Regions from separate parts of the Mycolicibacterium cosmeticum genome, predicted to be linked through region 1. Evidence: riboswitches for the same ligand, from Rfam matches in the RefSeq annotation. Region 1 holds a riboswitch; the other holds the start of a gene.
The links. Region 1 has a riboswitch for glycine ahead of BN977_RS06530 (L-serine ammonia-lyase). Riboswitches for the same ligand answer to the same signal wherever they lie in the genome.

Region 1 (6,963 bases):
GGAAGCGGTAACGTCTGGCAGCAATGCTGAACAGTGGTTGGGGGTCTGCGGTGCTGATGCGGGTGCGTGTCGGCGCCCTGATCGTGGGTTGTCTGGCCGTGCTGGCGATGATCGTCGTCGGATGTACCAGCGAGACCAGCGGTACCGCCACCGTGAACAAGGCCGACGCGCCCATCTACCGGGCCTCGGTCTCGGCGTCGGCGGCCGAATCGGCCGAGAGTTCCAGCTCGAAGGAGTCGGAGCGGCAGAAGTCGATCACCACCGGCGCGATCCACACCTCGTGCGAGGCGCTGAGCTCCAGCAGCGTGGACTCCATCACGGCGGTGAACACCTACGTCGGCGCCTACAACGAGAACGGTGACGTGGCGGGCGCCGCGCAGCCTGCCATCGACGCGCTCAACCACAGCGCCGATCTGGTGGAGCAAAGCCTGTCCGATCCACTGGGCCCGGCGCTGAAGGGCGCGCTGACCGAGTGGGTGAGCGCGGCGCGGGCGGTGGCCTCGGCCATCGCCGGCGATGTCGGGCCCGATGCCTTCAACGACGCGGTGGGCCGGCTGAACGATGCAAAGACCGCCGCGCTGGACATGTGCGATGCGGCATATCGATAAACCTTGCCGCCAAGTCTCGGCCTTGGGCCTCCGGCGTGCGAATATAGGCCGAGCGCACTCGAAACGGCTTAAGGAGGACTGACGGTGGTCGCCGCGGGGACGGACTCTGACCCGAATTACGCCCGCAAACTGGGCATCGAGAAGGATCAGGTCGTCCAGGAATTGGGGTGGGACGAAGACACCGACGACGATATCCGGGCCGACATCGAGGACGCCTGTGGTGGCGAGCTTCTCGACGAGGACGCCGATGAGGTCGTCGACGTGGTGTTGTTGTGGTGGCGCGACGACGACGGTGACCTGGTGGACCGGCTGATGGACGCCATCACCCCGCTGGCCGACGACGGCGTCATCTGGGTGGTCACGCCCAAGACGGGTAAGCCGGGCCACGTTCAGCCCGCCGAGATCGCCGAGTCGGCACCGACCGCCGGGTTGATGCAGACCTCGTCGGCGAACCTGGGGGACTGGATCGCCAGCCGGTTGGTGCAGCCGAAGTCCAAAGCCGCCGGTCGGCGATAGTGCTCGAGGTCGGCGCGCCCGCGCCGGACTTCACCCTGAAAAACCAGCACGGCCGGCCGGTGACCCTGTCGGCGCTGCGCGACCGCAACGTCCTGCTGGTCTTCTTCCCGCTGGCCTTCACCCCGATCTGCGCGGGCGAGCTGGGGGAGATCCAGGCCCATCCCGAGGTGTACGACACGCCCGACACCGTCACCCTCGCCATCTCCGTGGGGCCGCCGCCGACGCACAAGGTGTGGGCGCAGCAGAGCCGCTTCACCTTCGACCTGTTGTCCGACTTCTGGCCGCATGGTGCGGTCGCGTCGGCGTACGGGGTGTTCAATTCCGAGTCCGGTTTCGCCGACCGCGGCACCTTCGCGATCGACCGGTCCGGTGTCATCCGGTTCGCCGAGTGCAAACAGCCAGGTGAGATGCGTGACGCCGCGGTCTGGCGGGACGCGCTGGCGGCGCTGCGGATTTAGTACTGGCCAGCGCGGGCGTGTAGCGTGCCTGCGACGGGGCGCGTAGCTCAGTGGTAGAGCTCTGGTTTTACACACCAGCGGTCGGCGGTTCGATACCGTCCGCGCCCACTCTGGTCAGCATTCGACGACGTTGACCGCCACGTTGACAGCGAGGCCGCCGGTGGCGGTTTCTTTGTACTTGTTGCTCATGTCCATGCCTGTGGTCCGCATGGTTTCGATCACCTGGTCCAGGGAGACGCGGTGGGTGCCGTCGCCACGAAGGGCCATCCGGGCAGCATTGATGGCTTTGCCGGCAGAGATGGCGTTGCGTTCGATGCAGGGGATCTGCACCAGGCCGCCGATGGGATCGCAGGTCAGCCCCAGGCTGTGCTCCATGGCGATCTCGGCGGCATTCTCGACTTGGCGCGTTGTGCCGCCGAGGATCTCGGCCAGGGCGCCGGCGGCCATCGAGGCTGCGGACCCCACTTCGCCCTGGCACCCCACTTCGGCTCCGGAGATGGAGGCACGCTCTTTGTAGAGCGAGCCGATCGCCCCGGCCGCGAGGAGGAATCGGACGGCGGTGTCGTCGGGATCGGCTACGCCCGCCCTGGTGTAGTGCGTGGCGTAGTGCAGCACGGCGGGGATGATGCCGGCCGCGCCGTTGGTGGGTGCGGTGACGATGCGCCCACCGGAGGCGTTCTCTTCGTTGACGGCCAGGGCAATCAGGTTGACCCAGTCCTCGGCGAAGGCGGCATCGCGGTGCGGGTCTTCGGCGGCCAGTCGGCTGTGCCAATCGTGTGCGCGCCGCGGCACCCGAAGATTCCCCGGCAGGTACCCCTGCTGGGTGATGCCGCGTTGCGCGCACGCGACCATCACATCCCGCAGATGCAGAAGGTCGTGGTGGACCTGGTCGCGCGTGCGGGAGGTGAGTTCGTACCGAAGCATGATCTCGCTGATGCTGCAGTCGTGGTCATCGGCCAACGCCAGCAGATCGGCGGCACTGTGAAAGGACCACGGCTTCGGGGTGTCGTCGGATCGGTCAGCGGGTTGGTCCCCGGTGACGATGAAACCGCCGCCCACCGAGAAGTAGGTCTCGGTGTACAGCGCGTGCCCGGACAACCCGTAGGCGGCGAGGGTCATCGCGTTGGGGTGGCGCGGCAGAACCGTCTCCGGGTGCAGATGGAAATCGGATTCGGCCAATCGAATCTCGGTGATGCCGCCCAATCTGATGGTCCCGCCGGCTCGCATCTCTGCCAGCCGTCCTTCGGCGTGATCCGGTTCAACGGTGTCGGGCCATAGTCCTTCCAAACCGAGCAGGATCGCCGAGAAGGTGCGGTGTCCGGCGCCGGTGGCGGCCAGGGAACCGAACAGATCCACCCGGACTTCGGTCACCTCGGTCAACGACGTGCGAATGGTGAGGTCGGTGACGAACTGCGCCGCGGCGCGCATCGGCCCCACGGTGTGGGAGCTGGAGGGGCCGATTCCGACCGTGAAGAGTTCGAAAACGCTGATGGTCATGAGCTCTCGGCTCTGAGATCGGTTGTGGTGAGCCGGTTTCGACGGTGCACGAGGTGACTCCGATTCGTCGAGCCCACGAGGGATGGGCTGCGAGTGGTGGCACCTCCCCGCTCTGTCCTGTTACCTGAGAGTTTGACGCGGGGTGCGCGCTTTCACCTTCGGCAAGTACCCGGTTGGCTCACCGGCACTGTTCTCCAGAGTTGCCTCGACGCAACGGTATTGGGCCTGAGAGTTTCTCGGGGAGGAGATTGCTCCTACGGCGCCTCCGACGCGGAGGTTCTCCCGCTGCGTGTCAACGGCGTATTGACTTGTGGTGTGGGGGACTATACCCGCCAATCCGGCATCAGGCAGCCTGACCTGCCGGGCGTCGCCGTCGGACGGTCGTCACTCCAACGTCCGCACCCGAGCCGACAGCACCGCGGTCCACTCGTCGAGATAGCGGTCGTCGGGAACCGACGCGCTCGCGCGTCGGAAAAGGTTGGTGGCCAAGCGTTCCCCCAGCAGGCTGCTGACGCCGAGCGTGGCCAGGGTCTTGGTTTGCTCCGGTGAGGCCTTCGGCGCCCACACCGCGATCCAGCCGTCGAGTTCGTCGGTCAGCGAGTCGACCAATGCCGCATAGGCGGTGTCGAGCCGGTCCGACAGACCGGCGGGGGTGCGCGCGGCGATCTGCAGCAGCTCGGCTTCCTGGTCGATGACGGTGAGCAGGTAGCGGCCCAGCACGGTGAGTTCGCTGTGCAGGTCGCCGAGGCCGGCGAACAGCGCGCGGATGTCCTGCATGGCGGCGCGGCGGTCGAGTTGCCGGTCGATGCCAGCGATCAGCAGCGCGTCCTTGGATTTGAAGTGCCGGTACAGCGCGCCGGATCCCGCGGCCAAGCCGGCCGCGGTCTCGATCTGGGAGACGCTGGTGGCCTCGAAGCCCTTGGCGCTGAACAACCGCATCGCCTCGGTCAGGATCCGCTCCCGGGTGGATGTCGGCGCGGTCATTGACTCCTCCAAAGTGATCACTTACTGTCCGTACTGAATCACTTTACCCGCGGGGCGGGGAAGATGGGAGTGCTTCACATGCCGCAACCGAACAGGCCGATCGCAAACGGACGGATCCGCCGGACCATGCCACTGGCGGGCTTCACCGCGCGTGCGACCGGCGGGCGGCTCGTGGCCGGCCTCAGTGAGAAGGCGGGCAATGAGGGGGCCGTGGAACGGTTCCATGAGCGGACCGCCGAACGCTACGCCGAGATCTTGGGTCACTCCAAGGGTGCATTGATGAAGCTCGGGCAACTGCTCTCCATCATCGACACGGGTGGCTTGGGCACCGGCGGATTCGCGCCCTACCAACGGGCCCTTACCCGGTTGCAGTCCGCCGCGCCACCGATGGCGCCCAGCTTGGTGCGCGAAGTCCTCGATACCGAACTGGGCTGCACCGCGGCAGGGTTCGCAGACTTCGTTGACGAGCCGATCGCGGCCGCATCAATCGGCCAGGTGCACCGAGCCGTCCTGCGGGATGGCCGCGCCGTTGCGGTGAAGATTCAATACCCTGGCGTGGCCGAGGCCATCCGGGCCGATCTGGCCAATACCGAACTGGTGGCCACGTTCCTGCGGTTCGTGACCTCGGCCGCCGGCATTGTGCTCGATCCTCGGTCGTTGGCGCGCGAACTGAGCGCTCGGATCGCCGAAGAGGTCGACTACCGGCGGGAGGCCGCGATGATCGCCCGATTCGCCGACCTCTACCGCGGGCACCCGTTCATCCGAATCCCGGACGCAATTCCCGAGCTGTCGACGGGTCGCGTGCTGACGATGACGTTTCTCGAGGGAATGGGCTGGGCCGAAGCGCAACAGGCCGACCAGGGGCTCAAGAACACGTGGGCCGAAGTGATCACCCTCTTCACCAGTGCCAACTATCGGCTGGCCAACCTGATGCACAACGACCCACACCCGGGCAACTACCTGTTCCACCCGGACGGCAGCGTCGGTGTCGTCGACTTCGGTTGCGTGAAGATTCTCCCCGAGCCGATGCGCCGGGCGGCCGTCGGTGTGATGCGCGCGGCGATCGACGGTCGCGCCGACGACCTTCGGGACTGCATGGTGCAGGTCGGGTTCATCACCGCAGATTCACCGATGACAGCCGAGGAAGCCCTGGGGTACTGGTCGCAGGTGTTCTACGAGGTCGCGCTGGCGCCGCAGCCGGTCACCTACACGCCAGACGCCTCGGCCCGGACGGCGCACTGGCTTTTCGGTCTGCATGATCTGTCGAACCCGTTGACGCGCATGCACGCGCCGGGTGATCTTGCCTTCGCGCCGAGAGTGCACGCCGCGCTGAGCAACGTGTGCGCCGGCCTGGCCGCGACGGTGCCCGCCCGGGCGATCACCGATGAACTGGACGGAATTGCTTCGCCGACTACGGAACTCGGTGTCCTGCACCATGAGTGGGCGTGTGAGCGGGGACTGCTGCGAATGGCCCGATAGCGGGACCTACTGCACTCAGTCCAGCTCGGCCAACGCTCGCCGGGCAGCCTCCAACTCGGCTTCCAGTGCCGCCACCTTGGCGGCCTGCTGGACGCGCGCCTCTTCGATGACCTCGTCGATCGGGGTGGCGAGGTCCTCATGCAGTTCCTTGGCGGCCCGGGACACCGCGGCTGCCGCCACGGCGAGGTCGCGGGCCAGATAGGTGCCGCCCTGCTTGAGTTCGGCGCGCCATTCACCGTCCGCGGTACCCGTGACGGTGAGGGTCAGTTCCAGCGTCTTGGCCTTCCGCTTGGCCGGCGCCTTCTTGGGTGCCGGCGCCGCGACGGGCTCGGCGACCGCCTCGGGCAGCGGCGCTTCCGGTGCAAGGGTGTCTGCGGTCATCGTCATGACGCCCATTAGAACACACGTTCGACGGGCCCCGTCGCAGGCACTCACTCGTGTTGCCCCCGCAACTTACCGGTCAGTAGGGTTGGGGGTGGAGCGAACAGGAGCTGCCTATGGCTGAGACCAAGTTCATCGACATCCATGGTGCACGTCAGGCCGTCGTGGACGAGGGCGAGGGCGACGAAGTCCTTTTGCTGATCCACGGGATGGCCGGCAGTGCGCACACCTGGCGGGACGTCCTGCCGCAACTTGCCAAGAAGTACCGCGTGATCGCGCCGGACCTGCTGGGGCACGGGCAGTCGTCCAAACCCCGCACCGACTACTCGCTCGGTGCGTTCGCCGTCGGCCTGCGGGATTTGCTCGACGAACTGGGCGTGTCATCGGCCACGGTGGTCGGGCATTCGCTGGGCGGCGGGGTGGCCATGCAGTTCCTCTATCAGCATCCGGACTACTGCCGCCGCCTCGCGCTCATCAGCAGCGGCGGGCTCGGTCCCGATGTCGGCTGGATCCTGCGGCTGCTGGCCGCCCCCGGCGCCGAGCTCGTCATGCCGGTGATCGCGCCAAGCCCGGTGCTGCGCGCCGGAAACGCGGTGCGCTCATGGTTGAGTTCGGCCGGTCTGCGATCGCCGCGCGGCGCGGAGATCTGGAACGCGTACTCCTCCTTCAGCGACCGCGAGACCCGTGAGGCGTTCCTGCGCACCCTGCGGTCGGTGGTCGACTACCGCGGTCAGTCCGTCAGCGCGCTCAACCGGCTGAACCTGCGCGAAGGACTGCCCGTGCTGGCCATCTGGGGCGACGAAGACAGCATTATCCCGGTCGAGCACGCCTACTCCGCGTTGAACGCCCGGCCGGACTGCCGGCTCGAAGTCCTGCCCGGCGTAGGCCATTTCGCCCAGGTCGAGCAGCCGGCCAGGGTGATCGAGCTGATCGACGAGTTCATCGCCACGACTCAGCCGGCCGACCAGACCCGCGGCTGATCACTCCGGCGCCGCGAAGAACTCCAAGGCGATACCGTCCGGGTCCCGGAAACTCAGGCC
Region 2 (6,963 bases), 1.2 Mb from region 1:
AGCAGAACTGGTCGACTCTGCCCACGCTGCAGAACAACCCGGCCGGACTGGACGAGCTGAACCTGCCGGGCTGGGGCTCGCTGAAACTGTCCCTGCCGCTGGGCGGTAACGCGGATGCGACCTATCTGGCCGCCGAAGCGGTGGCGGCCGCGTCCGCCCCGCAGGGTGCCCCGGCCACCGCCGGGGTCAACGCGGTGCAATCGCTGTTGGCCGGTCAGCCCAAACTCGCCGACACCAATGCCGCCACGGCCCTGGACGCGCTCGTCAACGCCGGCGATCCGGCGGCCGCCCCGGTGCACGCCGTGGTGACCACCGAACAGCAGCTGTTCAAGCGCGGCGCCGACCTGGCCGATGCCGCGCAGAAGCTGACCTCGTGGACTCCGCCGGGCCCGGTGGCCATCGCCGACTATCCGGCCGTGCTGCTCAGCGGTGACTGGTTGTCGCAGGAACAGGTCGGCGCCGCCAGCGAGTTCGACCGGTTCATGCGCAAACCCGAGCAGCTGGCCGAATTCGCCAAGGCCGGTTTCCGCGCCGACGGCGCGCCGGCGCCGCAGAGCCCGGTGACCGACTTCGCACCGCTGGGGCAACCGCTGTCGGTGGGCGACAACGAGACCAGGGCCACCATGGCGGCCGGGCTGACCGCACCGGCGCAGGGCCAGACCGTCACCATCATGCTGGACCAGTCGATGACCACCGACGAGGGCGGCAAGAGCCGACTGGCCAACGTCGTCACCGCCCTCAACGCCCGGCTGCAGGCGCTTCCGCCGACGGCGGCGGTGGGCCTGTGGACGTTCGACGGGGTGGCGGGCCGGTCGGAGGTCAGCACCGGGCCGCTCGGCGATCCCGTGGCCGGGCAGCCCCGATCGGCGGTGCTCAAGTCCAGCCTGGACGCCCAGTCCGCGTCCGGCGGCGGCGCGGTGTCGTTCACCACGCTGCGGCTGGTCTACGGCGACGCGTTGACGGCTTTCCGTGACGGACAGACCAATTCGGTACTGGTGATCACCGCGGGCCCGCACACCGACCAGAGCCTGGACGGACCGGGGCTGGTGGATTACATCAAGGGCGCGGCGAACCCGGCCAAGCCGGTGGCGGTCAATGTCATCGATTTCGGCGCCGACCCCGACCGGGCCACCTGGGAGTCGGTCGCGCAGACCAGCGGCGGCCAGTACCAGAACGTGGCCAACTCGGCCGGCCCGGAGCTGGCGGCCGCGCTGGCCGCACTACTGGGTTAGGCGGTCACCCGACCCCAGCCCGCGAACGTTGATTACCGCGCTATGAAAGCGCCCGCGAAAAATCGAGCGGTAATCAACGTTCGCGGGAGGAGGGTTAGGCGAAGGCCTCCACGGGCGGGCAGGAGCAGACCAGGTTGCGGTCGCCGTAGGCGGCGTCGATCCGCCGCACCGGCGGCCACACCTTGGGCCGGAAGTCCTTGCCCAGCGGGTAGGCGGCCTGCTCACGGGTGTACGGATGCGACCAGTCGTCGACCAGCAGGCTCTCGGCGGTGTGCGGGGCGCCGCGCAGCGGGTTGTCGTCCGCCGGCCACGCCCCGGAACCGACCTTGTCGATCTCGGCGCGGATGGCGATCATGGCGTCGCAGAACGCGTCCACCTCGTCCAGGTTCTCGCTCTCGGTGGGTTCCACCATCAGCGTGCCGGCCACCGGGAAGCTCATCGTCGGGGCGTGGAAGCCGAAGTCCGCCAATCGTTTCGCCACATCGTCGACGGTGACGCCGGTGGTCTTGGTGATCGTGGTCAGGTCCAGGATGCACTCGTGGGCCACCATGCCGTTCTCCCCGGTGTAGAGCACCGGGTAGTACTCGTCGAGCCGGCGGGCCACATAATTGGCCGACGCGATCGCGGTGAGCGAGGCCCTGCGCAGACCGACCCCACCCATCATCCGGATGTAGGCCCAGGTGATCGGCAGGATGGACGCCGAGCCGTACGGCGCCGCCGACACGGTCAGCGCATCCCCGAGTTCCTCGGCCAGCGGATGCCCGGGCAGGTACGGGGCCAGGTGCGAGCGCACCGCCACCGGGCCCACCCCGGGACCGCCACCGCCGTGCGGGATGCAGAACGTCTTGTGCAGGTTCAGGTGGCTGACGTCGCCGCCGAACCGGCCCGGCCGGGCCAGCCCGACCAGCGCGTTGAGGTTGGCCCCGTCGATGTACACCTGGCCGCCGGCGTCATGGACCGCGGCGCAGATCTCGGCGACGTCGTGCTCGTACACCCCGTGCGTGGACGGGTACGTGATCATCAGCGCGGCAAGGTTTTCCGCGTGCTGGGCGATCTTGGCCCGCAGGTCGTCGAGGTCGACGTCGCCGTTGGGACGGCAGGCCACCACCACGACGCGCATCCCGGCCAGGGCGGCCGACGCGGCGTTGGTGCCGTGCGCGCTGGACGGGATCAGGCAGACATCGCGCTGCCCCTGGCCGCGGTCGGCGTGGTAGGCCTGGATGGCCAGCAGCCCGGCGTACTCGCCCTGCGATCCGGCGTTGGGCTGCAACGAGATCCGGTCATAACCGGTGACCGCCGTCAGCCAGTCCTGCAGGTCGGCGATCAGCTTGCGCAGTCCCGGGGTGTCCGACGCCGGCGCGAACGGGTGCTGGCGGGCGAACTCGGGCCAGGTGATCGGCTCCATCTCCGCGGCCGCGTTCAGCTTCATGGTGCACGACCCCAACGGGATCATCGTCCGGTCCAGGGCCAGATCCTTGTCCGCCAGCGCACGCAGGTACCGCATCATGGCGGTCTCGGTGCGGTAGCGGGTGAAGGCGGGGTGGGTGAGGAACGCGCTGGCGCGGTCGGCGATATCGACGTCCGTCGGTTCGGCAGCCGCCACCCCGAACGACTCCAGCACCGCGGCGACGTGCGCCTCGGTGGTGGCCTCGTCGCAGGCCACCGACACGTGGTCGGCGTCCACCCGCCACAGGTTGATACCGCGGGCCTGGGCCGCCCCCACGATCTCGTCGGCGCGGCCGGGCACCCGGGCCAGCACGGTGTCGAAGAACCGATCGTGCACCACCGCGTCACCGAGTGCGGCGGCGATCGCGGCGGCGCGGCCGTGCACCCGGCGCGCGATGGCGGTCAGCCCGTCGGCGCCGTGGTAGCTGGCATACATCGCGGCCATAACCGCGAGCAGCACCTGGGCGGTGCAGATGTTGCTGGTCGCCTTGTCCCGGCGGATGTGCTGTTCGCGGGTCTGCAGGCTCAACCGGTAGGCGGGGTTGCCATCGGCATCCTGGGACACGCCGACCAGCCGGCCGGGCAGCTGCCGGGCATGCTTGGTGTGCACCGCCAGGTAGCCGGCGTGCGGGCCGCCGAAGCCCATCGGCACGCCGAACCGTTGGGTGGTGCCGAAGGCGACGTCGGCGCCGATATCCCCGGGCGGGGACACCAGCGTGAGCGCCAACAGGTCGGCACCGATGGCCACCAGGGCTCCGCGGTCGTGCGCCTGCCCGATCAGGTCGGTCCAGTCGACCAACGCGCCGCTGGCCCCGGGCTGCTGCACCACGACACCGAAGAAATCACCGTCGGGCAGGCCGGCGCGCAGGTCGGCGGTGACGATCTCGATGCCCAGCGGTTCGGCCCGAGTGGCCAGCACCGCCGCGGTCTGCGCGTACACGTCGGCGTCGACGGCCAGCCGGTTCGACGGACCCTTCACCGCGCGGTGCATCAGCGTCATCGCCTCCGCGGCGGCGGTGCCCTCGTCGAGCATGGAGGCGTTCGCCACGTCGAGCCCGGTCAGATCGCTGACCATGGTCTGGAAGTTGAGCAGCGCCTCCAGCCGGCCCTGGCTGATCTCCGGCTGATATGGGGTGTAGGCGGTGTACCAGGCGGGGTTCTCCAGGATGTTGCGGCGCAACACCGGCGGGGTCAGCGTGTCGTAGTAACCCTGCCCGATCATCGAGACGGCGACGGTGTTGGAGTCGGCCAGCGCGCGCAGCTCGGCGAGCGACTCCTCCTCGGTGGCCGGCGGGGGCAGGAGATCGAGCCCGGGCGCCAGGCCGGCACCGGAGGCGGCGTCGAGGATGCCCGCGGGCAGCGCCTTCTCGGCCAGTTCGTCGAGCGAGTCGACGCCGATGACCTCGAGCATCCTGGTGATCGCGGCGGCGTCGGGACCGATGTGGCGATCGGCGAAACCGGAATGGACAGACACGAGAACCTCTCCCCTGCGGCGCGGGACGCGCGCGAAAGAACGCGTCCTCTCCCTCTGTCGGGGCGCCTGAGAGATTCGGCCCGAAGACCTTTCCCCATGGGCGGACGCGCGGAACGCGTCACTTTCCAGAGGCATCGGGGCCGTGCGCGGTCCGGGGTGCCTGAGAGGTTGACGGAGAGGTGTTGCTCCTTCGGCGCCCGTGACTGGCCGTCACGGAACTCTCCCGCGCAAGGGCGATGCGGAAGTCAGTCTACCGACCGGTTGCACCAGGTGCGCGGCGGTGGGTCAGCCGATCTTGCGGTCGCGGCTCTTGCGGCGAGAGGCCAGCTCGTCCTCGGGCGCGGGGATCGACTCGCCACCGTCGGCCCGCTCACCCGGGAAGTCGGCGATCGCGCCGGTGAGTTCGCGCATGGCGCCGGAGACGGCGATGCCGAACACGCCCTGGCCGCCCTGCAACAGGTCGACGACCTCTTCGGCCGAGGTGCACTCGTAGACGGTGGTGCCGTCGGAGAACAGGGTGATGTTCGCCAGGTCCTGCACCCCGCGCTGGCGCAGGTGATCGACCGCGACGCGGATGTTGTGCAGCGAGATGCCGGTGTCCAGCAAACGCTTGACGATCTTGAGGACCAGGATGTCCTTGAAGGAGTACAGCCGCTGGCTGCCGGAACCGGCCGCACCGCGGATGGAGGGCACCACCAGCGAGGTGCGCGCCCAGTAGTCGAGCTGACGGTAGGTGATGCCGGCGATCTGGCAGGCGCTCGGTCCGCGGTAGCCGACCAGCTCGTCGGGCACCGAGTCGTCGGGGAACAGGCCTGCCTGCACGGGCTCGCCGACGCTGCCGTTCACCACGGGTACTTGACCGGCCGCGGGGCCGCTGGTGGTGGACAGATCCAACTCCCCCTGATGTGGCGTGCGTGGCATGTCGCCCACAATCCATCCTCTCCGCCGATCGATTCCGGCTGCATGACCTGCGCGGCGGCCTGCTCCCACGCCCGATCTGCCCAGTTTCGAATGTGTCGAGCATACGCCCAACACTGTCCGGTTACTGCTCGTCGTCGTTGAAAAGTATGGCTGCCCGTTTCACAGTCATCCCACACACGGCCCGCGTGTCGGAGTCACGAGACGTATCCGTGACCTCCATCGCGGAGCGATGCGGGTGGCCCCGCCCCGGGGGAAGCTAGGTGGCCTTGAAATCGTCCGGTGACACGCTGTCGAGGAACTCCTTGAACTTCTCGACCTCGTCCTCGCGCACCGGGCCCGAGGGCTCGTCGTCGGTCTCGTCCGGGATCAGCAGTCCGGCCTCGGCCAGCACCGCCTCCTCGACGTAGATCGGCACACCGACGCGCAGCGCGATGGCCACCGAATCCGAGGGCCGAGCCGACACCTTGATATCGCGATCGAAGATCAGGTCGGCGTAGAAAGTGCCTTCCTGCAGATCGACGATCCGCACCTCTTTCAGCGAATGCCCAAGCGCAGCAATCAGATCCCGGATCAGATCATGGGTCAACGGCCGCGACGGCTCGACGCCCTGCTGTTCCAGGGCGATGGCGGCGGCCTCCGACTGGCCGATCCAGATCGGCAGGTAGCGGTCGCCATCGGACTCACGCAGCAGCAGCACAGGCTGATTCTGAGGCTGCTCAACGCGAATACCGACTACCCGAACCTCACCCATCTGCGTCTGCCCTCCATGACGATGCCGTCACCGAAAAGTCTAGTCCTCAGCGATCCAGAACGTCGCGCACGGCCGATTTGATCAGCGACGTGTGCAACGTGATCGCCAGCGCGGCCACCTCGCGGGCCAGGTCATCGGCCCGGTCCCGGGCGCCCGCATTACCCGCGGCGGCCACCGGACCGGCGATCTGGGCGATCAGATCGGACTGCCGGTCGGCGGCGGACCGGAAGGCGCGCAGATGCCGCGGCTCGACCCCGTAATCGGCCAGCGCCCGCGCGCACTGGGCGATCAGCACCGAATGCTCGTCGAAGAAACCCGCTGGCCCGGGCCGGATGATGCCCGCGGTGACCAGCGCGGCCAGCAGCGCGGCGTCGACCCCGGACCGTTCCAGCAGGTCCTCCCTGCTCAGCCGGACCTGCGCCGGGGCGACGGCGGCGGCCGCCTCGTGCTGGTCGGCGGCCGTCGGCGTCACCGGCACCAAACGCGGTACCGCATAAGCGCTTCCGCCGGCCGGCAGCTCACCGTCGGGCAGGGCGTCCAATTGCGCCTTGATCACCTTCAGCGGCAGATACTGGTCGCGCTGCGCGGTCAGGATGAACCGCAGGCGTGCGCAGTCGTACGCGGTGAACCGCCGGTACCCGGCCGCCGAGCGTTCCGGCGTGACCAGCCCCTCGGCCTCCAGGAACCGGATCTTCGAGATGGTCACGTCGGGGAAGTCGGGGCGCAGCAGATCCAGCACCGCTCCGATCGACATCCCGGTGAATCCCGGGTCCGGTTGGGTCATCCCGGGATCGCGTCAGGCGTCGTCGGACTTGGGCCCGGTGAGGAACACCAGCCGGAACTTACCGATCTGCACCTCGTCACCGTTGGCCAGCACCGCCGAGTCGACGGGCTCACGGTTGACGTAGGTGCCGTTGAGGCTGCCGACGTCGACAACCTGGAATTCGCCGGTTTCCAGCCGGAACTCGGCGTGCCGCCGGCTGACGGTCACGTCGTCGAGAAAGATGTCGCTGTCGGGATGCCGGCCCGCCGAGGTGGTGGGCTGGTCGAGCAGGAAGCGCGAACCCGCGTTCGGGCCGCGCTTGACGACCAGCAGCGCCGAGCCGGCCGGCAGGCCCTCGACCCCCGACACCGAGGTG

Region 2: another riboswitch for glycine. It lies ahead of gcvP (aminomethyl-transferring glycine dehydrogenase); the one in region 1 lies ahead of BN977_RS06530 (L-serine ammonia-lyase).

The regions. Positions count from the first base shown of each region.
Region 1 covers NZ_CCBB010000001.1:1,370,134-1,377,096, reverse strand. Annotated here, with positions in the region: gene BN977_RS06550 (Rv2240c family protein) at 24-608, shown strand; gene BN977_RS06545 (DUF3052 domain-containing protein) at 693-1,124, shown strand; gene BN977_RS06540 (peroxiredoxin) at 1,124-1,582, shown strand; tRNA gene BN977_RS06535 (tRNA-Val) at 1,619-1,690, shown strand; gene BN977_RS06530 (L-serine ammonia-lyase) at 1,697-3,079, opposite strand; glycine riboswitch at 3,284-3,374, opposite strand; gene BN977_RS06525 (TetR/AcrR family transcriptional regulator) at 3,464-4,063, opposite strand; gene BN977_RS06520 (ABC1 kinase family protein) at 4,142-5,542, shown strand; gene BN977_RS06515 (DUF6319 family protein) at 5,558-5,929, opposite strand; gene BN977_RS06510 (alpha/beta fold hydrolase) at 6,040-6,903, shown strand; gene BN977_RS06505 (VOC family protein) at 6,904-6,963, opposite strand, start outside.
Region 2 covers NZ_CCBB010000001.1:127,289-134,251, forward strand. Annotated here, with positions in the region: gene BN977_RS00650 (vWA domain-containing protein) at 1-1,232, shown strand, start outside; gene gcvP (aminomethyl-transferring glycine dehydrogenase) at 1,327-4,152, opposite strand; glycine riboswitch at 4,290-4,388, opposite strand; gene BN977_RS00660 (MerR family transcriptional regulator) at 4,438-5,073, opposite strand; gene BN977_RS00665 (bifunctional nuclease family protein) at 5,330-5,824, opposite strand; gene ftsR (transcriptional regulator FtsR) at 5,871-6,608, opposite strand; gene garA (glycogen accumulation regulator GarA) at 6,621-6,963, opposite strand, start outside.